Regions from separate parts of the Blautia sp. DFI.6.71 genome, predicted to be linked through region 1. Evidence: predicted binding sites of a transcription regulator. Region 1 holds the regulator's gene; each other region holds the start of a gene.
The links. The regulator Rex, encoded in region 1, represses fermentation and respiration genes when NADH is low (regulators of the CRP and FNR family bind a similar motif). The targets are predictions, from matches to a motif close to ATTGTTAANTANTTAACAAT.
Positions count from the first base shown of each region.

Region 2: a site for Rex is predicted at 4,092-4,111, ahead of pckA (phosphoenolpyruvate carboxykinase (ATP)). Genes of this name have one in related genera too.
Region 3: a site for Rex is predicted at 2,441-2,460, ahead of LJE12_RS02535 (L-lactate dehydrogenase). Genes of this name have one in related genera too.
Region 4: a site for Rex is predicted at 2,239-2,258, ahead of gap (type I glyceraldehyde-3-phosphate dehydrogenase). Genes of this name have one in related genera too.

Region 1 is NZ_JAJDMJ010000015.1:5,344-11,413, reverse strand. Features, by position in the region: gene alr (alanine racemase) at 1-553, opposite strand, end outside; gene LJE12_RS08385 (NAD(P)H-hydrate dehydratase) at 631-2,130, opposite strand; gene LJE12_RS08380 (redox-sensing transcriptional repressor Rex) at 2,220-2,867, opposite strand; gene LJE12_RS08375 (ABC-F family ATP-binding cassette domain-containing protein) at 3,128-5,038, shown strand; gene LJE12_RS08370 (NADP-dependent isocitrate dehydrogenase) at 5,155-6,070, opposite strand, start outside.
Region 2 is NZ_JAJDMJ010000004.1:27,959-34,028, forward strand. Features, by position in the region: gene LJE12_RS03525 (cysteine hydrolase family protein) at 1-34, opposite strand, end outside; gene LJE12_RS03530 (DUF1653 domain-containing protein) at 198-674, opposite strand; gene LJE12_RS03535 (hypothetical protein) at 726-1,247, opposite strand; gene LJE12_RS03540 (AAA family ATPase) at 1,244-2,260, opposite strand; gene LJE12_RS03545 (arsenate reductase family protein) at 2,439-2,780, opposite strand; gene LJE12_RS03550 (PIN domain-containing protein) at 3,039-3,803, opposite strand; gene pckA (phosphoenolpyruvate carboxykinase (ATP)) at 4,263-5,867, shown strand; gene LJE12_RS03560 (ketopantoate reductase family protein) at 6,005-6,070, opposite strand, start outside.
Region 3 is NZ_JAJDMJ010000002.1:175,209-181,278, reverse strand. Features, by position in the region: gene LJE12_RS02545 (DUF4866 domain-containing protein) at 47-847, shown strand; gene LJE12_RS02540 (threonine/serine ThrE exporter family protein) at 916-2,247, shown strand; gene LJE12_RS02535 (L-lactate dehydrogenase) at 2,512-3,462, shown strand; gene LJE12_RS02530 (CoB--CoM heterodisulfide reductase iron-sulfur subunit B family protein) at 4,059-4,853, shown strand; gene LJE12_RS02525 (4Fe-4S dicluster domain-containing protein) at 4,850-5,239, shown strand; gene LJE12_RS02520 (4Fe-4S binding protein) at 5,246-6,070, shown strand, end outside.
Region 4 is NZ_JAJDMJ010000004.1:79,628-85,697, reverse strand. Features, by position in the region: gene LJE12_RS03755 (amylosucrase) at 1-912, opposite strand, end outside; gene LJE12_RS03750 (histidinol-phosphatase HisJ family protein) at 1,170-1,988, opposite strand; gene gap (type I glyceraldehyde-3-phosphate dehydrogenase) at 2,307-3,326, shown strand; gene LJE12_RS03740 (phosphoglycerate kinase) at 3,485-4,678, shown strand; gene tpiA (triose-phosphate isomerase) at 4,723-5,472, shown strand.

The sequences.
Region 1 (6,070 bases):
GCTCCAATTGTACCATAGCCGGACTTCTGTCATACTCATCTGCTCTTGCAAAATGAGTAAACATACCCTCAATCTCAAGATTTGGAAGTTCTGAAATTTTTTTAATTTCCTCTACATTTTCCTGTGCATCCGCAAAACCGATCCTGGTCATTCCTGTGTCCAGAGCAATATGAATATGTACAGTTTTTTTCTGCAGAACCGCTTCGTCTGAAAGTTTCCTTGCCTCCTCATATTCGCACACTGCAGGACGGATCTCATAACGGACAAGTTCCGGAAAATATTCATCAAAAACAATTCCAAGGATCAGGATTGGTTTTGTAATCCCGGCTTCTCGCAGATGAATCGCTTCTTCCGCAGTTGCAGCCGCAAATCCCCAGATATAATCATAATCCTCAATGAGATGTGCAACCGGCACCGCGCCATGTCCATAAGCGTCAGCCTTTATGACTGCGATCATCTTTGTCTCTTCTGCAATATTTTTTCTCATTTCCCGGAAATTATGTTCTACTGCATCCAGTGAAATGACTGCTTTTACTCTGCTATCTTTCTTCATAATAATTTTCCTCTGTTATTTTTTCATGTTAATATCTGCAAATTGTTTCACAGATTTACTGCCTCAAAATGAATATCCTATCTTAGTATTTCCGGCAGAAAACAGATGATATCTCCTGCGGTCATCCCTCGCTGCCCTACTGTTTCAGCAGCCAGATCACCTGCCAGCCCATGCACATATACACCAAGTGCAGCCAGCATAACAGGAGAAAATTTCTTTTCTGCTGCCAGATACATACACTGTATACCGGCAAGCACACCGCTTAACACATCTCCACTTCCCGCTGTAGCCATTCCTGCATTACCCGAAATGTTCAAATACATATCTCCAAAAGCATCTGCCACCACAGTACAGGCATCCTTCAGAACGCAAACCGCTCCAGACTCCTTTGCATAATCAGCTGCGGTCTGTGCCAGACAATCCTGGATCTTACCGATTTCTTTTCCGCACAGACGACTCATCTCACCAATATGAGGTGTCAGGATCACATGTTCCCCGATAAAACGCTTCCAGTTGTCATGGACTGACAGAAGATTCAGGCCATCTGCATCCAGAATTACTGTTTTTTTACACTCAGCTGCCTTCGCCAGAAACCACTGAGCTCTTTCCCTGCTCTGCGCTCCGGTTCCAAGACCTGGTCCTATCACAAGCACATCACACCAGTCAAGCATTGCCTGGTTTTTTTTCTCATCAAAATCACAGGTGATCATGGCTTCCGGCAACAGTGTCTGCAACGGAATCCTGTTGGCCTCCACGGTCTGAATTCTCACCATTCCCGCAGAGCTTTTCAGAGCAGCTGCTGCACTCAGATATGCAGCTCCGCACATTCCTTCGCTGCCAGCTATAAGAAGAACCTTACCGAAGGTTCCTTTATTTCCATAGGGAACTCTCTCCGGAAGCATTTTCAAATCTTCACGTTCCAGATGATGCATACAGATTTTCTTTCCGGGTATGGAATAGATTCCGATATCCGTAACAACGATCTCACCGCCATACATGCGTCCGGGATAAAAACACAGCCCTCTTTTGCGAAAAGCAAAGGTAACCGTAAGATCTGCCCGGAATGCAATTCCCTTCTCAAATCCGGTGTCTGAGTCAATCCCGGATGGAATATCCACAGCTACTTTATACGCAGATGCCCGGTTCATTGTACTGATAAGCTCTGCATATTTTCCCTCTACAGGTCTGCTCAGTCCAACCCCAAAGATGGCATCTACTATAGTAGTATATTCATCCGGATCCAGGTTATGCACCCGGGGCACCTGATAATATTCTGCTGTTTTAAGCTGTCCGGCAGTTTCAGCAGTCATTTTCTCTTCCTTACCCGCAATATAATACCAGGTTCTGACTCCTCTCAACTGAAGCAGTCTGGCAATCGCCAATCCGTCTCCGCCATTGTTGCCGGTTCCGCAGACCACAAGGATTTTCTCTTTTTCTTTATTCTTTAATCTCTGTACAATCTCCTCAACCGTCTTTAATGCCGCCCTCTCCATAAGTACCGGAGACGATATCCCGGCTTTCTGAATCGTATTATGGTCCAGTTCTTTCATCTCAACAGCAGTTACAATCTCTCTCATCTGTTCACCTCCTGTTTACAATAACACATTTACATACAAGACAAAAGCTGTGATCAGATGACCACAGCCTTGTGTTTCACAGTTATCCCTTACATTCCTTCATGTTCCTTTCTGTACTCACTCAGGTTATAGGACAAAGTCATAAGACTCTCTGAAAGATGTACGTTCTCTACCATTACATCCTCCGGGGCATCCAGATCAATATGTGCAAAATTCCAGATTGCCTTAATTCCATTATCAATTAAAATCTTTGCCATCTCTTTGGCTTTGTTTTTAGGAAGAGTCAGGATTGCAATCTCAACCTCATTCTCCTTCAGAAACAAAGGAAGATCGCTCAACATCTGAATCTCAATTCCACGAACTGCAATCCCCTCAAGTACAGGATTGACGTCAAAAATACCAACCAGCTTAAATCCGCGCTTTTCAAAATCCACATAATTGGCCAATGCCTGTCCCAGATTACCGGCACCCAGAATAATCATCGGATGTACAGTATCCAGCCCAAGGATTTTACCGATTTCTGTATACAAATAGCGTACATTATAGCCGTAACCCTGCTGACCAAAACCACCGAAATTATTTAAGTCCTGACGAATCTGGGAAGCCGTCACATGCATCTTCTTGCTAAGATCATTTGAAGATATACGCTCTACATTCTCCTCCATCAATTCACCGAGGTAGCGGTAGTACCGCGGCAGACGCTTGATTACCGCTTTCGAAATTTCCTTAGCTTCCACAAATTTTCCCTCCTTAGCTTATCTATGTCAATTATACCCAGATGTTATTTTATTGTCAAATTAAATTTGTACTTTTTGACCAAATATTTCTGTATTTTTTTATCAATTTCATTCTGAAAAATTCCCCGGAATATCATATTTTCTTCCATACATCTATCCGATGCCTTCTTTTCCCTGGACAAAATCTCTTAAAATGCTTTCAAAAACAGGCATTTTCGATTATAATAGTACGCGGACAAATTACAAACGGAGGAATTCCTATGATTTTATCATGTCAGAATATCTGTAAATCCTTTGGCGAAAAAATCATTCTCAAGGATGCCAGTTTCCATATAGAAGACCGCGAAAAGGCAGCTCTCATCGGCAATAACGGTGCAGGCAAGACGACTCTGCTGCGAATCATTATGCATGAGCTCTCCCCGGATTCAGGAAACGTGGTACTTGCCAAAGATAAAAATATCGGCTACCTTGCCCAGTATCAGGACATTCATGGCCATCATACCATTTACGAAGAACTGATTTCCACCAAACAGCACATTATTGATATGGAGAACCGTCTGCGCTCTCTGGAACAGGAAATGAAAACCACCACCGGAGATGCTCTGGACAGCCTGATGAATACTTACACAAGACTGAGTCACCAGTTTGAACTGGAAAATGGTTACGCTTACAAAAGTGAGATCATGGGTGTATTAAAAGGTCTTGGTTTCACAGAAGAAGATTTCGAACGCCAGATAGAAACTCTTTCAGGCGGCCAGAAAACCCGCGTAGCTCTGGGTAAACTGCTTCTTGCCAGCCCTGACATTCTTCTTCTGGATGAGCCTACCAACCATCTGGATATGGAGAGTATTTCCTGGCTGGAAACCTATCTTCTGAATTACCCGGGTGCTGTATTTATCGTATCCCACGACCGTTACTTTCTTGACAAAGTCGTAACAAAAGTTGTGGAAATCGAAGCAGGAAATATGCGTATGTACAGTGGCAACTATTCTGCCTATGCCCTGAAAAAAGCCCAGTTGCGTGACGCCCAGTACAAAGCCTACCTGAACCAGCAGCGGGATATCAAACATCAGGAAGCAGTCATTGCCAAGCTGAAATCCTTTAACCGCGAGAAATCCATCAAACGTGCGGAAAGCCGCGAGAAAATGCTGGATAAAGTCCAGCGCATTGATAAACCACAGGAGATTCAGAATCAGATGCGCATTTCCCTGGAACCAAGATTTGTCAGCGGAAATGATGTCCTTACTGTGGAAAGTCTTTCCAAATCTTTTCCCGGACAGACACTTTTCAGTGACATCTCCTTTGAGATCAAACGTGGAGAACGTGTAGCCCTGATTGGCAATAACGGCACAGGCAAAACCACCATGTTAAAGATCATCAATGGGCTGATCGATGCAGACAGCGGCAGATTTACTCTTGGTTCCAAGGTACAGATTGGCTACTATGACCAGGAACACCATGTTCTTCATATGGAGAAAACTATTTTTGAGGAAATCTCAGATGCTTATCCCACACTTACGGAAACAGAAATTCGAAATATGCTGGCAGCATTCCTTTTCACAGGGGATGACGTATTCAAACTGATCTCCGCTCTGTCCGGCGGAGAAAGAGGTCGTGTTTCCCTCGCCAAGCTGATGCTGTCCGAAGCAAACTTTCTGATCCTCGATGAGCCCACCAACCATCTGGATATCGCTTCAAAAGAGATTCTTGAAGAGGCATTGAACAGTTACACAGGAACAGTATTCTATGTTTCCCACGACCGTTACTTCATCAACCAGACAGCTACCCGGATCCTGGATCTGACCAATCAGGCAATTGTAAATTATATCGGAGATTACGACTATTATCTGGAGAAAAAAGAAGAGCTGACGGAAAAATATGCTCCGGCTGCCGCTCAGGCTGTGACAGAAGCAAAGCAGGCTTCTGATAACAAGCTTTCCTGGCAGCAGCAGAAAGAAGAACAGGCCCGCCAGCGAAAACGAGAGAACGAACTAAAAAAAGTAGAAGCCCGCATTGAAGAACTTGAAACCAGAGATAAAGAGATCGACGAAACCATGATTCTCCCGGATATCTGCACAAATGTGGCAGAATGTGCGAAACTCAGCAAAGAGAAAGCCACCATTACCGAAGAATTAGAAGGATTATATGAAAAATGGGAAGAACTTGCATAATGCAGGTTCTTCCCATTTTCGCAGTTTATAACTTTTTACAGGTTTCTCCGCTGCAGTGTGATCCTGCCCGGAGAACTTTATAATGTTATAGAAACATTACCGGATAATTTCTGACATTATAAAATTTCATCCAGTCTCTCTCTGATGGCAAGGATGAAATCTTTACTGTTCAGTACTGTCACATCCTCAAGAGAAGTGATCAGCGCAAGGTCTTTTGTCATCTTACCGCTTTCAATCGTCTCCAGAGTCGCCTTCTCCAGTTTATCAGCAAATTCCATCAATTCTTTATTGTCGTCCAGCTCACCTCTTTTTCTCAGAGCTCCGGTCCATGCAAAAATAGTTGCTACAGAGTTAGTAGATGTCTCCTCACCTTTCAGATAGCGATAATAATGTCTCTGTACAGTTCCATGAGCAGCTTCATATTCGTAATATCCCTGTGGAGATACCAGTACAGATGTCATCATAGCCAGAGAACCAAATGCTGAAGAAACCATATCGCTCATAACATCTCCATCATAGTTCTTGCAGGCCCAGATAAATCCGCCTTCAGCCTTCATGACACGAGCTACGATATCATCGATCAGGCTGTAGAAATATTCAATGCCTGCTGCCTCGAATTTCTCCTTAAACTCATCTTCATAAATAGTTGCAAAGATTTCCTTAAAACGTCCGTCATAAATCTTGGAGATCGTATCCTTGCCGCCAAGCCACAGGTTCTGTTTTGTATCCAGTGCATAATTAAAACAGCATCTTGCAAAACTTGTGATAGAATCATCCAGATTGTGCATACCCTGAAGCACACCCGGTCCCTCATAATGATGGATCAGCTCTTTTCTCTGCTGTCCGTCTGCACCTTCAAATACCAGATAAGCATCTCCGGGGCCGTCAATATACATCTCTGTGTTCTTATACACATCACCATAGGCATGACGTGCGATGGTGATCGGTTTCTTCCAGTTCTTAACACATGGTTCAATACCCTTCACTACGATTGGGGCACGAAAAACAGTTCCGTCGAGAATTGCACGAATC
Region 2 (6,070 bases), on a different contig from region 1:
TCTGCATGTCTACAACTACTAATACCTTCTGCATATTTCCTTCCCTTTCGTTCTTTCTGCACATTTTTTCAGATAATGCTATAAAATCTCTGGAAACGTATGCTGTTATTATTTGTTATTACTATACAACGACAAAGTGTTTTTGTACAGGCAAAAGTGCCTGTTTTACTATAGCAATTCCATAAAATATCAATCATCTATTTTTCAGTATATTTTTCAAATCTGTACTTCTGTTTAATATCTGGATATTTGTCTCTGTCTACTTCACTCATAAACATATCATAGGGTCTGGCACAGATTTTGAAGGGTGCGTAGAGTGCCTGGTAAATCATCAGTTTTTCACCATTTTCTGTGTGATGGGCTACTGCCAGGACTTTATAGAGATATTCGGAAGTATCCGGGGATACCCATTCTCTTTTGAAATGCTGTACAATGTCGCCTGTATGGATATCGTGTTCCGGTGATTCTGATGTATTTTCATTTTCTGCACTGTCAGGTTCTTCTGGTTCTGTGTTGAGTTCCATATATTCTTCTTTATCAAGGGAAACCGGGATTCCGGAACGGCCATTGATGTGGACGCCGCCATACCAGGTACCTGTGACCTCACAAATATCACCTACTTCGTATTCCATGCTGCAGTCATTATTTTTCTTTATGATTCTGATCTTTGCCATTTTATCATCTCCTAGCATATAGTTCTTATTTCATGCAACCAGAAAAACACTCTAACACGTTAGATTATATTCTCCAGCAAGTTCTTCATTTAAAACAACCACCTCAACACCCCATATTTTTCTGACCTTAAGCAATCTGGCTCTTAATTCTGCCAATGGCCCGGCTAGCCACGTAATATCTTCTGCGTTTTTTACAACCAGAATAAATTTTAATTTTACATCTTTCATATTGCTTACCGATCGAAGATTGTCTCCTATCTCTGACGTATCCTGATATCTGTTCATAATTGCCGCCAGATATATCTGCAAAGATGATATAAACTTCTCAGTTATTGAACCATAATATTCTTCGAATTTCAGTTCTTTTTCCTTCGATTCATATCTATTCGCCACATTTGGACAACTTTTCTTTGCTTCCAGAAACACTATATTATTTCCATTATATTTCAGGATAAACTCCACTGTTGGGATTCCATCTCCAAGTTTTTTATAAATTTCAGATGTCTCAATATGAAATAAATCTTTTTCATCATATTTTCCAAAATTCATTCCTGATTCTGGTATAACGCTCACTTTAATGCCACCCCGATTTCTTCTCGATACAACTGACGGAATGTATCCATAATTGCATTATGTTCCAACAATTCAAATTCCGGTGCTATCTCACATAATACTTTGTTGTTTTCATTTTTATATAAGGAAATGTACTGCAGTTTACTGTCCTGTCTCCGCTTTACTTCAATATATTTAGATAAAAAATAGTCATGTGTAGAAACAAAAATCTGTACACCTTCTGTCTCCAGCATGATCAACAATTCAGCCAGCACCGGAATATATTTCGGATTGATATTTGCTTCTGGCTCGTCCCAAAACAAAACGGATCCCTTCTCCAGTGTCCCGTTTTTTATCAACTGCCATAAAAGAGCAATTTTACGTAATCCTTCTGCTACCAAATTAAATTCTAACTTTGCCTGTGTACCAGGTTTTAAATAAAAACGATCCTCATGCAATGTTACTTTCCCATTACTGATTTTCTGTAAAATATCCAGATATTTTTTCCTTACAGTTGAATCCACTCCTCTGGAAATATCAATTTTGGCAGCCGCAATAATATCCAGATACGTATCATCAAATTCCACATTTCCCATTTTTACTGCAGCATCCAGATTCCAGGCATTTGATAAAATCTCTTTTGCCGGAATAAATACGCTTGTGAGATCAGACATCTGCTTTTCCCATTTCTCTTCTGAATTAATCTCTGCATCCCATTTTCGTGTCTTGGTTGAAAATGTCATTCCTATTTTGGCAGTATCAGATTCCACAGAAACCATGGCTTTATTGCTTCCACTCTTTCCTCTGTTTACCAGACGTCCAATTCCAGACTGATCAGGACGAAATAACATTGTTGTTTTCTGCGAAAAAGACACATCATGTTTAGAAGCCTGACATGCTGCATAGGCTAATTTCATAATATGAGTCTTTCCCACACCATTTTCACCAACTAATACATTTAATCCTTCACAAAAAGGAATCTTTATATCTTCAAATACTGTAAAATTCTCTGCTGCAATCTTTGTTAATGGCATTTCCATCACCTCAATATTTCCATTTTTATAAATCAGTTCATTATATCTGTCGCACGACAATATAATATAAAGTAACTTCTATAATAATTTTATATTATAACACATATAAATATGTCAAACAGCTATTTTCTTCGATATAATATTGTAAAATCTGAAAGCTTGTAAAAGGCTATAACTATCACTTCCAGCTCTTCCAGATCTCCGGCTGATATCCTACTGTCGCCTGTTTTCCGTTTCTTACCACAGGGACTTTGATGATGCTCTGGTTTTCGAGAATTTTCTCTGCCTTGTCTTCCTCTGCGATATAAGTGATCAATGCCAGCAGGTCTTTATCCTTGCAGTCAGTATCTATCAGTTTATCATAACCGCCAATTGCCTGGCAGACAGATTGGAATTCTCCTTTACTTAAGCCTTTTTCTTTCATATCTATAAACTGATATTTAATTCCCCGTTCTTTGAAATAGCGTTCTGCTTTCTTGCTGTCAAAGTTTTTCTTTGTTCCGAATATTTGTATATTCATAGTCTAATGCTTTCTCCCATTTTTTTAAGAATTATTGTTCCTGCTATATTTTCTCTTTTCCTGCCTGTTCATTTTAAATTTCCATCCATTTCACATTTTTTTCAAATTCTCACCACATATTTCTCACATTTTCCGGTTATATTATTACCTGTACAGAGCAAAGAGTAATTGCAAATAAAACTTTTTCTTTTTCATACTTTTGCCGGGAATCAATAAGGTTCCCGGCCTCCTTCTTTTATTCCGTTATTTTTTATTCCGTTAGATTTTCTTTTTAATATGGTTATAGATGTTCAGTCCTTTTGTCTGTCCGTATTTGGAAATGATAGATCTGTAAATCTGCTGCTTTCTGTTTTTGTCTTCTGCATTTTTCTCCACAGTTGTAGAAACATAGTTTACTACTTCCTTTGGCATGCCTGCCTTGTCGAGAACCAATACTAATTCCTGCTGTAATTTCTTTGTTCCGGCTTTCATGTCAATTATCTTTTGTTTTGGCTTTTTTGTATTCTGATTCTCTGATTGTTTGACAGACTGCTTTTCAGATTGTTCATTCAACTGTTTTTCTGTTTTCTGATCAGTTTGTTCTGCCAACTGTCTGTCTTTTTCTTTACTGGTCTGTTTTTTTACCTGTTTTCTTGTCTGTACCTGTTTTCCGGAAATCTTCTCGTTTCTGGAAATTTTCACATTTTCTTCTGCTTTCCAGAATTCTATAATATGGTCAAATCCTGTATCCTTACTGATTACAACAATTTTACATTCTTCATCCTGACCTGTGCACTCTTTTCCTATCAGATATCCCAGATAAGAGCCCAGATGCATATCTGCTGACTGATTTCCTGTCGGTACTTTATGCGTGATCAGTTTTGACTCTCCGTGATCATTGATAATATCAAGGTCTATTTTTCTGCTGTTGTCTGTATAAAAAAGATGGATAATATCTGTTTCCCGTAATTTTTCGCATCCTTTGAAGCCTTCACTTCCTACATTTTCATAATCAATTAAATAATAAGTTTTGATAATCTTCATCCTCTCTTTATTTGTTAATGTTCACTCCGTTCACAGTAACCTTTATTTTTCTCTGCTGTATAATACTCTGTCATTTTCAGCCGGATAATTCTTTCCTATTTTAACATGCATCTTTCTTCGGCACAACCACATAGTGGCAGCTCTCCTGGTTAGTATTTCCTGGTTGTCTTTCCTGCCTATTCCAGTCAGACAGAATATTATCATATCCACGAATAGTATTCCCATATTGCCACTATAATAAATTTACATACCTTTTGTGAAAAATGACGGTTTTTTCATCAAATTTGAGTTGATAAATCTTTAACAAATTTCAAAAAAAGGCAAAAATCCTGTTGATTTTAAGCGTTAAATATGTATAATAGTAAAAGAGAAGCGATACCCATTCGCTTTTATGGTAAGGTATCTTAAGCCTGTTTAAACAGGCGCTTTCATTAACGAAGAAAAGAGGTTAAACGTAAGATGGCAAAAATCGATTTAAGCAAGTATGGCATTACCGGAACTACAGAAATTGTCTACAACCCTTCTTATGAAGTATTATTTGAAGAAGAAACCAAACCGGAACTGGAAGGCTTTGAAAAAGGTCAGGTCAGCGAACTTGGTGCAGTTAACGTTATGACAGGTATCTACACAGGACGTTCTCCTAAAGATAAATATATCGTTATGGATGAGAACTCCAAAGATACAGTATGGTGGACAACAGACGAATACAAAAACGATAACCATCCTGCAACTCAGGAAGCATGGAATGCAGTAAAAGAAATCGCTAAAAAAGAGCTCTCCAACAAGAGACTTTTCGTAGTAGATGCATTCTGCGGTGCTAACAAAGATACTCGTATGGCTATCCGTTTCATCGTTGAAGTTGCTTGGCAGGCACATTTCGTAACAAATATGTTCATCCAGCCAACAGCTGAAGAACTTGAAAACTTCGAGCCAGATTTCGTTGTATACAACGCTTCCAAAGCTAAAGTTGAAAACTATAAAGAATTAGGCCTTAACTCTGAAACAGCTGTAATGTTCAACATCACAACTAAAGAGCAGGTTATCGTAAACACATGGTACGGCGGAGAAATGAAGAAAGGTATGTTCTCTATGATGAACTACTTCCTTCCACTGAAAGGCATGGCTTCCATGCACTGCTCTGCAAACACAGATATGAACGGCGAAAACACAGCTATCTTCTTCGGTCTTTCCGGAACAGGTAAAACAACTCTTTCCACAGACCCGAAACGTCTCCTGATCGGTGATGACGAGCATGGCTGGGATGACAACGGCGTATTCAACTTCGAAGGCGGATGCTACGCTAAAGTTATCAACCTTGACAAAGAATCTGAGCCGGACATCTACAATGCGATCAAACGTAACGCTCTTCTTGAGAATGTAACACTTGATGCTGAAGGCAAGATTGATTTCGCAGATAAGAGCGTAACAGAGAATACTCGTGTATCTTATCCGATCAACCACATTGAAAACATCGTTCGCCCGATCTCTTCTGCACCGGCAGCTAAGAACGTAATCTTCCTGTCCGCAGACGCTTTCGGAGTACTTCCTCCAGTATCTATCCTGACAGAAGCTCAGACTCAGTACTATTTCCTGTCTGGATTCACAGCTAAACTTGCTGGTACAGAGCGTGGAATCACAGAGCCTACACCTACATTCTCTGCTTGCTTCGGACAGGCATTCCTTGAACTGCATCCGACAAAATACGCAGAAGAACTTGTTAAGAAAATGGAAAAGAGCGGAGCAAAAGCTTACCTCGTTAACACAGGATGGAACGGAACTGGAAAACGTATCTCCATCAAAGATACTCGTGGTATCATCGATGCAATCCTTAACGGAGATATCCTCAACGCTCCTACTAAGAAGATCCCATTCTTCGATTTCGAAGTTCCAACAGAGCTTAACGGCGTAGACACAGGTATCCTTGATCCTCGTGACACATATGCTGACGCTTCTGAATGGGAAGAAAAAGCAAAAGATCTTGCCGGAAGATTCATCAAGAACTTTGCTAAATACGAAGGAAACGCTGCTGGTAAAGCACTTGTTGCAGCTGGTCCTCAGTTATAATTATAATTGCTGAATTAAAGTTAATTATAATTAAATTATAATTTTATTGTCCAAATGAGTACGAAAGGGATGCGAGTAATTCGCATCCCTTTTTCATGTTGTTTCGGTGGTCAAGCGGATATTCGCAATCCGCTTCGCTACAGGGCTCTGAGTTTTTCTGCCACTTTCTCATATGCGGGTACCGGAACGTGATATTCTTCTCC
Region 3 (6,070 bases), on a different contig from region 1:
AAAACCGAAAAAAGAATCTGAAACGATTGGAAAGGGGAAGTTAATTATGAGTACAGTTTTGCCAAGAGAAGAAGCAGTAGAAACAATTTTTTCTAAAATTTTGGCTTCGCCGGAAGCATCCGGACGATTAAGCGGAGTTTTTTATGACCATATAGATGACGACCATCGTCTGACAGATAATGACAGAGATCATTTCCTGCAGGTATTGTTTCATGCGTACCAGAACGGTGATATCAGTGCACTGCTGTTGGAATTATGCGGCAGAAGTATGTTTGACCTGTTAAGGGAGGCTTATCTGATCCCGAAGAAATTCCACGGAAAAGCAGGAGAGAACCCGGTGCTCCTTACAGATGCAGCCGGAGAACTTCTTCCCGGGGAAAAGGTTTCAGCCAGAGAATATGCAAAATTCAAGGAAACATATGAACATCATGAATGTGCCCCCAGATCTGCACTGTATCTTGCAGATGGTTATGATCTTGTCCGTACCTATACAGAAGGTCTGAACATTACAGAAGAAAAAGATAACCGTAAACGTGGTGTCCTGGCTCTTTATGCACTTCCCGACACCTGTAAACTGGGTCTGACAGAAGCACAGGCATATGCCGTTGTATGGGATGCTTTCCAGAAGATTCAGGAAGAAGCCCCAAGAGCCATGGTATACTACGGACAGGAAACAGGTCTGAAGAAAGAGAATCCGGATAAACCCTATGATGAAATTGGAATTCTTCTTCCTATCCATGAATTTGAGAAAAAAATGCTGCAGCATTTAGACGAGATTGACGGAATCGTACTGGCATGCAGAGAGAAAATGATGGAGAAAGCAGGAAATGACAGTCTGCAGCTTTAACAAATCAAGCAAGTAGCAAAGCGGATGATTTTATCCGATTGACAATATAGAATGAGGAAGTGAGAAAAATGCCGCAGGAAGTGATTAAAAAGAACCATATGGATGTTGCCTGGCATGAGTATACAGATGAAAATGGGGAAAATGTACCAGTTGTAGATTCCAGCATCGCAGAGAAAGCATCCGTTATCGGACGTGTGGGGATTATGTTTCTCTCATGCGGTACCGGAGCATGGAGAGTGAGAAGTTCCATGAATACACTGGCAGAAGCACTTGGCATTACGTGTACGGCGGATATTGGTCTGATGTCCATTGAATATACATGTTATGACGGAGAAAATGGTTTTACCCAGTCGTTGTGCCTGACTAATACAGGCGTAAATACTTTGAAGTTAAATCGTCTGGAACACTTTATCCGAAACTTTGAAAAAGAAGGAAAACATATGTCAGGAGAACAGCTGCATACATTTCTTGACAATATTGAAAAAACACATGGTCTATATTCCCCGCCTGCACTGGGACTTGCTGCAGCGATCGCATGCTGCGGATTTACATTCCTTCTTGGGGGCGGTCCGATCGAGATGTTCTGTGCATTTGTCGGGGCAGGAATTGGAAATTATCTCCGCTGCAAACTGACCAAACACCATTTTACATTGTTCTTATGTATTGTGTCTTCTGTATCTCTGGCATGTTTTGCATATGCAGGTCTGCTCAAACTTGGAGAAATATTATTTGGTATTTCTGTTCAGCACGAAGCGGGATATATCTGTGCAATGCTCTTTATCATACCGGGATTTCCGTTTATTACCAGTGGTATTGACCTTGCAAAACTGGATATGCGTTCAGGAATAGAACGTCTGACTTATGCTTTGATCGTTATTCTGGTAGCTACTATGTCAGCATGGATCATGGCACTGATCCTGCATTTGAAACCTGTAGATTTTATAAAACTTTCACTGTCAACAGAGCAGTGGATCTTATTCAGGCTTCTTGCAAGTTTCTGCGGAGTGTTTGGATTCTCTATCATGTTTAACAGCCCGGTTCGTCTGGCAGTCGCAGCAGCCGGGATAGGAGCAGTTGCCAATACTCTGAGACTGGAACTGGTAGACCTTGCAAATATTCCTCCTGCTGCAGCCGCATTTATTGGTGCACTTACTGCGGGACTTCTGGCGTCTCTGCTGAAGAATAAAGTCGGATATCCAAGGATATCTGTAACAGTTCCCTCAATCGTTATCATGGTTCCGGGATTATATTTATACAGAGGATTTTATAATCTTGGTATTATGTCATTATCAGTAGCTGCATCCTGGTTTGCGTCTGCGATCCTTATCATTGCAGCGTTGCCATTAGGGCTAATCTTTGCACGTATTCTGACAGATAAAGCTTTCAGATACTGTACTTAACCGAATCAAAAATCAGGGAAATCCCCAACCACTGCTTAAATTGCAAAAAGCAATAAGCAGTGGTTGGGGATTTGTTCGTGCAAGTATCTACTCCAATAGGAAAATGTGAAAATTATATCAAACTAACAAACAATTTTATGCTTCCAAACAAATATTTAAACGAAAAAATTGTTCAGGTTTCTGTACAAAAGCTCTTGTCAATTTTTTGACAATGTGTTATCATTAAGGCGTCAATTTTGTTAGGAGAAAAGGAGTATTAAGATTATGAGCAGTAAAATTACTATCATTGGAGCCGGCAGTGTCGGATCTACCATCGCGTACACTTTATCAAGCCAGGATATCGCATCTGAAATTGTTCTGATCGATATCAACAAAAAGAAAGCAGAAGGTGAAGTTCTGGATATTATCCAGGGAACCTGCTTCAGAGATCCTATCTCTATCATTGCCGGAGACTACGAAGATGCTAGGGATTCTGACATCGTTATCATCACATCCGGTATTGCCCGTAAACCAGGACAGACAAGACTTGAACTTACACAGACAAATGTAAATATCCTCAAATCTATCACACCGGAGATCGTAAAGGCAGCTCCAAATGCCCTTTATCTGATCGTAAGCAATCCGGTTGATATCATGACTTATGTATTTACAAAGATTTCCGGACTTCCAGAAAACCAGATCCTTGGTTCCGGTACAATTCTTGACTCTGCACGTCTGCGCTGCGGATTATCCGAACATTTCCAGATTGCACAGAGTAATATCCATGCCTATGTATTCGGTGAGCATGGAGATACATCCTTTATTCCGTGGTCTGGTGCCTATATTTCAGGTGTAAGTGTGGATGAATATTACGACCTTGAGAAGAAACTCGGTAAGGATATTGAACCGATTGATAAAGAAGCAATGCTTCAGTATGTACAGAAATCTGGCGGTGAGATCATTTCCAAGAAAGGTGCAACTTTCTATGCAGTATCCTCTTCTGTATGCAAACTTTGCAGCCTTCTTGTATCTTCTTCAGAGTCTATCTCTACAGTATCTACTATGATGCATGGAGAGTACGGAATCGATGATGTATGCCTGAGTACATTAACTCTGGTAGGACCAAATGGTGTACAGGGCAAAGTTCCAATGAGAATGACAAAAGCTGAGATCGAACAGCTTAAGAAGAGTGCAGATGCACTGAAAGAAATTATTGCTCAGATTGACCTTAATTAATAATATATCAGACAAAACATTCAGAAGTACAGGTACAGCCTGTTCTTCTGAATCCATATTACTGTTTACTCCTTTTTAATTATTAGCCAAAATTCTGTACTGTAAGCGGAAACAGACGAATTTTGGCTTACATATATCAAAAGCAAAAAAATATATAAATAATATTTTTATTAATTTTTTGAAAGATACTATGATTGTGAGTAAATAGAAAAGCGGAAGATTTTATCTGCCTGAAAAAGATTAATTTAGATCAGAAGAATTGAGCAATGATGCGTGATAAAAAAATTATCAAAAACCTCTTGTTAAAATGTTGTCAATATGATATAATATTTTTCGGAAATCGAGCTGATACACTCCTTTAATTGCGGAGGAAGGGTGTGCGAACTCTTTTATTTTCTATGTCTCAACAAAGATATAAAAAGTAATTGTATTAGACTTGATTTATATTTTTGTCCATATATTGTTAAAAAAAAGACAAGGACTAGCGACTGTTATTTACGGGCGCTATATATCGGGGCAAATTGCTTTTGGACCCTGATATCATTATTTGAGCAACATGAATTTATCTGAACAACTAAGAAAGGATAATGTTAAGTATGAAGTACAGTTATTATCCGGGTTGTACCCTGAGAAACAAGGCGAAAGATCTGGACGAATATGCCAGAGCCAGCGCCAGAGCACTTGGGTTTGAACTGGAAGAGATCGAAGACTGGCAGTGCTGCGGAGGTGTTTATCCTCTGGGAACTGACGAAATTGCTACGAAGCTTTCTTCTGTACGTGCTCTTAATCAGGCCAAAGAAAAGGGCCAGGATCTGGTAACAATCTGCTCTGCCTGTCATCACGTGATCAAACGTGTCAATGATGATATGAAAAATGTGGAGGATATCCGCACCAGAGCAAATAATTACATGCAGCTTGATGAGCCTTATGAAGGCGAGACAACAGTGCTCCATTATCTGGAAGTACTTCGCGACAAAGTCGGTTTCGACAAGCTGAAAGAGAAGGTAGTAAACCCGCTTACAGGAAAGAAAATCGGAGCCTATTACGGATGTCTCTTATTACGTCCGGGCAAGATCATGGCTTTTGATGATCCGGAGAATCCGACAATCATGGAAGATTTCATCCGTGCACTTGGGGCAGAACCGGTAATCTATCCATACAGAAATGAATGCTGCGGCGGTTACATTTCTCTGAAAGAAAAAGATATGTCTCAGAACATGTGTCAGAAAATCGAAGACAGTGCGAGAGGCTTTGGCGCAGATATGCTGATCACAGCCTGTCCATTGTGTAAATATAATTTAAATAAAAACGCTTCCAGCGAACTGCCTGTATATTATTTCACAGAGCTCCTTGCAGAAGCCCTCGGAGTAAAAGAGGAGGTAGAGAAATGAGAAATGAACATTCAGCAGCAGAGAAGATCAAAGAAATCTCAGGAACAAATCCGCTGAAATGTATGAAATGTGGAAAATGTTCTGCTACCTGCCCATCTTTCAATGAAATGGATATCAAGCCACATCAGTTTGTATCCTATGTTGTAAACGAAGATATTGAAGCACTTGTCAATTCAAAATCTCTCTGGAAATGCCTTTCCTGCTTTGCCTGCGTGGAGCGTTGCCCAAGAGATGTAAAACCTGGAAAGCTCATTGATGCAGCAAGACAGTTAGTTGTCCGTGAAAAAGGCGGAGATTATCTGAAAGCAGATGAGATCCCGGAACTTCTTGATCCGGAACTGCCACAGCAGCTTCTGGTAAGTGCATTCAGAAGATACAGGAGGTAAGTCAGAGTGCAGAGAATTGGTGTATTTGTCTGTCATTGTGGAAGCAATATTGCCGCTACGGTAGATGTAAAAAAAGTTGTTGAATTAGCTGCCAAAGAGCCGGGTGTCGTTCATGCAGAAGACTACCAGTACATGTGCTCAGAAGCAGGCCAGGCTAAGATCCAGGAAGCCATCAGAGAGAAGAATCTGACAGGTGTTGTTGTCTGTTCCTGTTCTCCGCGTATGCATGAGGCAACTTTCAGAAAAGCAGCTGAAAGAGCCGGACTGAACCCATACATGGTGGAGATCGCAAATATCCGTGAGCACTGCTCCTGGATCCACAAGGATATGGAAGAGGCTACAAAGAAAGCCGTAATCCTTGCCAGAGCAGCAATCGCAAAAGTGAATTTAAATGATCCTCTTCAGCCAGGAGAGAGCCGTGTTACAAAGAGAGCCCTGATCATCGGCGGCGGTATTGCCGGAATCCAGACAGCCCTGGATATCGCAGATGCAGGATATGAAGTAGATATTGTAGAGAAAACTCCAAGTATCGGTGGAAGAATGTCACAGCTTGACAAAACATTCCCTACACTTGACTGTTCTGCATGTATCCTCACACCGAAGATGGTTGAGGCAGCAGCCCATGAGAAAATCAATATCTATACATACAGTGAAGTAGAACATGTCAGCGGTTTCGTAGGTGATTTCACCGTTGATATCAGAAAGAAAGCAAGAAGTGTAAATATGGACAAATGTACAGGCTGCGGTGTCTGTCAGGAAAAATGTCCGTCCAAGAAGATCCCGAACGAATTTAACAGAGGATTAAACAACAGAACTGCTATTTACACTCCG
Region 4 (6,070 bases), on a different contig from region 1:
GTCATCCAGCCATGTAAAGTTGCCCGGTGCGGTAGTTGGGAATACCTGTGGACAGGTCTTCTCATAGAGAGCAGGAACATCGTAGGTATCAAAGAAGAAATAACGGTCCTGGTATTCTTTTTCACCTGCGCGAGCCCGTTTTGCCCACTCATGCTCTTCGGAAGTATGGTTCATAACGAAATCAAGGCAGATGTTGATGCCGCGTTCATGGCATTTGGAGGTAAGCTCTGAAAAGTCCTCCATAGTACCAAGCTCAGGCTGCACTGTGCGGAAGTCAGCTACTGCGTAACCACCGTCACTTTTTCCTTTCGGAGATGCGAGCAGAGGCATCAGATGAAGATAATTGACATTGCATTCTTCCACATAATCCAGATGTTCCTCCAGACCTTTTAAAGTATGTGCAAAATTGTTTACATACATCATCATGCCTACAAGGTCATTGCGTTTATACCAGTCCGGATCAGCCTCACGCTTTTTATCAGATGCCTTTAATGCTGAATTTCTGCTGTTATAGAAAGCTTCCATATTAGAAGTAAGATCATGCAGATAGGTCATGACATCATCACGATCCTGATATAATTCGCAATATAACCATTTCAGCTCATCATAATGTTTCTGAAAACGTTCGTTATATAAAGTAAGATCAACAGGAACGTCCAGTTTAACAGGTTCCACTTTGGAAGTCTCGACTTTAACAGGTTCTACTTTAGAAGTCTCGACCTTAACAGGTTCTACTTTAGAAGTCTCGACCTTAACAGGTTCCACTTTGGAAGTCTCGACCTTAACAGGTTCTACTTTAGAAGTTTCAACTCTGACAGGCTCAGTTTTGGAAGTAGTCACTTGTAAAATTTCTGATTCCTGCTTTCTGACTGTTGATGAAGAACGTTTCTTCTGGAGTCTTTTTTTAGCCATAATATTCCTCCCTGGTTTATGAAAAATACAGTAACCGGGCAGTGTCGGGACATATAAAACATAAATATGGAGACACCGGACAGTTACGAATATATACAGAAAGCTGCAATTTCCATATCTGCTGTCAGTTTTTTATCATGATCAGCTATGATGCAGACCAGAGAAACAGTATTTGGAGCAGTTTGGAAATTGGGCTTCTGAAATCATATGTAATATTATATTATAGGAACTGCCATATAGGCAAGTACTGACACGTTTTACAGAGAAATAAATTCCGGTTTACGGTCTTTGAAGATTGTATAGTAACGAAAACCACAGGCTTCCAGTACACGGGCAGCTTTATCAAATGCACAGGCGATTTTATCCGGAGTATGCGCATCTGCTCCGATGGTGATGATCTCTCCGCCAAGTTCTCTATAGCGCCTTATTACGGCAGTACATGGATTGGGTTCTCCAAGACCATAATGATATCCGCCTGTATTAAGTTCGATGCCTTTTCCCATGGAAATCAGTTTCTTCAGAATCTCATCCAGAATATCTTTATACCGTCCGTAAGAATATTCCCGGTTCTTGTTAGGACCATAACGGACAACATAATCAATATGTCCGTAAACATCAAATCCGTCATATGCGGAAATGTTTTCAAGAATGGATTCAAAATATTCCATATAACATAAAAATTCCTTACGTCCTTCAAAAAATTCCGGGTAATAAGGATCATACCCATGGACAAGATGGGATGAACCGATAACGAAATCAAAAGGTGTCTGAGAGAGAAGTGAGTCAAAATATTCTCCCAGATGCATCTGCAGTCCCAGTTCAATTCCGAAACGTACCTGAATTTTATCCTTATACATATCTGAAAGTTCAGCCAGCTTTTCTTTGTAAGCCGGAATATCCAGAGAAAAATCCAGATTGTCCGGAGTAACAGGGTAATCCGGATCCAGATGTTCCGTAAAAGTAATTCCCTGTAGTCCCGTTTCAACGGCGCGATGGATCATAACTTCCATAGGCGTATCCGAGTCAGCAGAAAAAGAAGAGTGCATATGACAATCCCACAATATTTGTCTGTCCATAATTTCAGTCCTTTCTTCTGTAAAAACAGTACTGTTATATTTGCGTGTGATATATTATAAATGAATACTGTGTCCTCTTAAATGGATATATCTGCACCTGAAATATCACAATTACAGGCCCGGATCAGTGTATTCATAAAGCACTGTATACACAGTATAACATATAATTTACATTTTTTACTTAATTTTTATCTGTTTTTTGGAAAATGGTCTTGAATTTTTGTTTAGAATTATGTACAATACATTACAGGTTGATGATTCTTTAACAAACAAAGGATTACCATAATTAACCACTTAATTCATAGGAGGAATTTTATCATGGCAGTAAAAGTTGCAATTAATGGTTTTGGACGTATTGGACGTCTTGCATTCCGTCAGATGTTTGGAGCAGAAGGATTTGAAATCGTAGCAATCAACGATTTAACATCTCCTAAAATGCTTGCTCACTTATTAAAATATGATTCAACACAGGGAAAATATGCTCTTGCAGATACAGTAACAGCAGGAGAAGATTCCATCACAGTTGACGGAAAAGAAATCAAAATTTACGCAAAAGCTAACGCTGCTGAACTTCCATGGGGAGAAATCGGTGTAGACGTAGTTCTTGAGTGTACAGGATTCTATACATCCAAAGACAAAGCTCAGGCTCATATCGATGCAGGTGCTAAACACGTTATCATTTCCGCTCCGGCTGGAAACGATCTTAAGACAATCGTTTACAATGTAAACCATGAAACTCTTACAAAAGAAGATCACATCATCTCCGCAGCTTCCTGTACAACAAACTGCTTAGCTCCAATGGCTAAAGCATTAAATGATCTTGCTGCAATCAAATCCGGTATCATGTGCACAATCCACGCTTACACAGGCGATCAGATGACACTTGACGGACCACAGAGAAAAGGTGATTTAAGAAGATCTCGTGCAGCTGCAGTTAACATCGTTCCTAACAGCACAGGTGCTGCTAAAGCTATCGGTCTTGTTATTCCGGAACTGAACGGTAAACTTATCGGATCTGCTCAGCGTGTTCCTACCCCAACAGGTTCTACAACAATCTTAACAGCAGTTGTTGAAGGAAACGTAACAAAAGAACAGATCAACGCAGCTATGAAAGCAGCTTCTAATGAATCCTTCGGATACAACGAAGATGAAATCGTATCCAGCGATATCGTTGGTATGAGATTTGGTTCTCTGTTCGATGCTACTCAGACAATGGTTCTTCCACTTGAGAATGGCACAACAGAAGTACAGGTAGTTTCCTGGTATGACAACGAGAACTCCTACACAAGCCAGATGGTTCGTACAATCAAACACTTTGGTAAATTACTGAACGCTTAATTTTCAGTAAGTGTAAAGGAATAGACTCCAACGAAGGGTCCGGTCTGATTTGGACCGGACCCTTTTCGCGTGGTCTGGAATGACAGCAGGAAATCAATAAGTTACTGTTTACAGATATGCAGTAACTGTTAAAGAATATTATTAAGGAGGCACCACAAATGCTGAATAAAAAATCTGTTGATGATATCAATGTAAAAGGCAAAAAAGTTCTTGTAAGATGTGACTTCAATGTTCCTCTTCAGGATGGAAAGATCACAGATGAGAACCGTCTGGTTGCAGCTCTTCCTACAATCAAGAAGCTGATCGCTGACGGCGGAAAGGTTATCCTCTGCTCCCACCTTGGAAAACCGAAGGGAGAGCCGAAACCGGAATTATCTCTTGCACCGGTTGCAAAACGTCTTTCCGAATTATTAGGACAGGAAGTTAAGTTTGCAGCAGATCCTGAAGTAGTAGGACCTAACGCAAAAGCAGCAGTAGCTGAGATGAAAGACGGAGATGTTATCTTACTTGAGAACACACGTTATCGCGCAGAAGAAACAAAGAACGGAGACGAATTCAGCAAAGAACTTGCTTCTCTTTGTGATGTATTTGTTAATGATGCATTTGGTACAGCTCACAGAGCACACTGCTCTAATGTTGGTGTGACCAAATATGTTGATACAGCAGTTGTTGGTTACTTAATGCAGAAGGAAATCGATTTCCTTGGAAATGCAGTGAACAATCCTGAGAGACCGTTTGTTGCTATCCTTGGCGGAGCTAAGGTTTCCAGCAAGATTTCTGTAATCAATAACCTTCTTGATAAAGTAGATACTCTTATCATTGGTGGTGGTATGTCTTACACATTCTCAAAAGCTATGGGTGGACATATCGGAACATCTCTTTGTGAGGATGATTATCTTCAGTATGCATTGGACATGATGAAGAAAGCAGAAGACAAAGGTGTGAAACTTCTTCTTCCGGTAGATAACAGAATCGGTGATAACTTCTCTAATGACTGTAATATCCAGGTTGTTAAACGTGGTGAGATTCCGGACGGATGGGAAGGAATGGATATCGGACCGGAAACAGAGAAGCTTTTCGCTGACGCTGTAAAAGATGCTAAGACAGTTGTTTGGAATGGACCGATGGGCTGCTTCGAAATGCCAAACTTCGCTCATGGTACAGAAGCTGTTGCAAAAGCACTTGCTGAAACAGATGCCACAACTATTATCGGTGGTGGTGATTCTGCAGCTGCAGTTAACATCCTTGGTTATGGCGACAAGATGACACACATCTCCACAGGTGGCGGTGCATCTCTTGAATTCCTGGAAGGAAAAGAACTCCCGGGTGTTGCAGCAGCAAACGATAAATAAGAATATAATAACATCCCACAGGGATACTAAGGAGATAAATCATCATGGCAAGAAAGAAAATTATCGCTGGTAACTGGAAAATGAACATGACACCAAGCGAAGCCGTTAAATTAGTAGAAACATTAAAACCATTAGTAGTTAACGATGAAGTAGACGTAGTATTCTGCGTACCTGCAATCGATATCATCCCGGTTGTAGAAGCTGCTAAGGGAACAAACATCCAGGTTGGTGCTGAGAACATGTACTTTGAAGAGAAAGGTGCATACACAGGAGAAATCTCCCCTGCAATGCTCGTAGATGCCGGAGTTAAATATGTTGTTCTCGGACATTCCGAAAGAAGAGAATACTTCGGAGAAACAAACGAAGATGTTAACAAGAAAGTTCTCAAAGCTTTCGAACATGGAATTACACCTATCATGTGCTGTGGCGAAACTCTTACTCAGAGAGAACAGGGCGTGACAATGGATTTCATCCGTCAGCAGGTTAAAGTTGGATTCCAGGGTGTTACAGCAGATCAGGCTAAGACAGCAGTTATCGCTTACGAGCCAATCTGGGCAATCGGAACAGGTAAAACAGCTACAACTGAGCAGGCTCAGGAAGTATGCGCAGGTATTCGTGCATGCATCGCTGAAATCTATGATGAAGCAACAGCAGAAGCAATCCGTATCCAGTATGGCGGATCTGTAAATCCTGCAACAGCACCTGACTTATTCGTTCAGAACGATATCGATGGCGGCCTTGTAGGTGGTGCTTCTCTGAAAGCTGATTTCGGAAAGATCGTAAATTACAAATAAGAATAAAAAACTGATTATAAGCAGATAATCTTTGTGTCCAAACGAGAAATAATATAATGCCCCTGAATACAGGAAAATTGGTAATTTTACTGATTGGATTGTATTCAGGGGATTGTTATAGTTGAAGCAGGTAAGTTACCTGCTTTAATTGCTGTTGCGAATATTTGTTTGGCTATGTCAGACACATAGTATCTTATGAAATTAATATGTATAAAGAAAAAGACAGCTTCATTACTGAAACTGTCTTTTTTATCTGGTGTAAAAATCTGCTGTAAGCTGTTTCTTTTGTACTTTGGGTAAATCTCTTTTGCACGAAAGGAATGCCTCGATACTTTTGTATTTTGACTATTTATCAGGTGTATTTAGTTCATGTATTTTATCTTTTGTATTTTGGAGTATTTCTGAGTTTTTATCCTTGGTGATATAAATTTTTTTCTCTTTGGCAATTCGATGATTTTCTCTTTTGTATGTATAAACTATATCATATTTTTCTACATTCGTCTACAAGTTTCAACAGAAATCAGTCAAAAACATTTCGACAGAATCCCTGTTTTTTCGACATTCGGAGAGGAAATTGACAGATAAATAAAGATTGTCT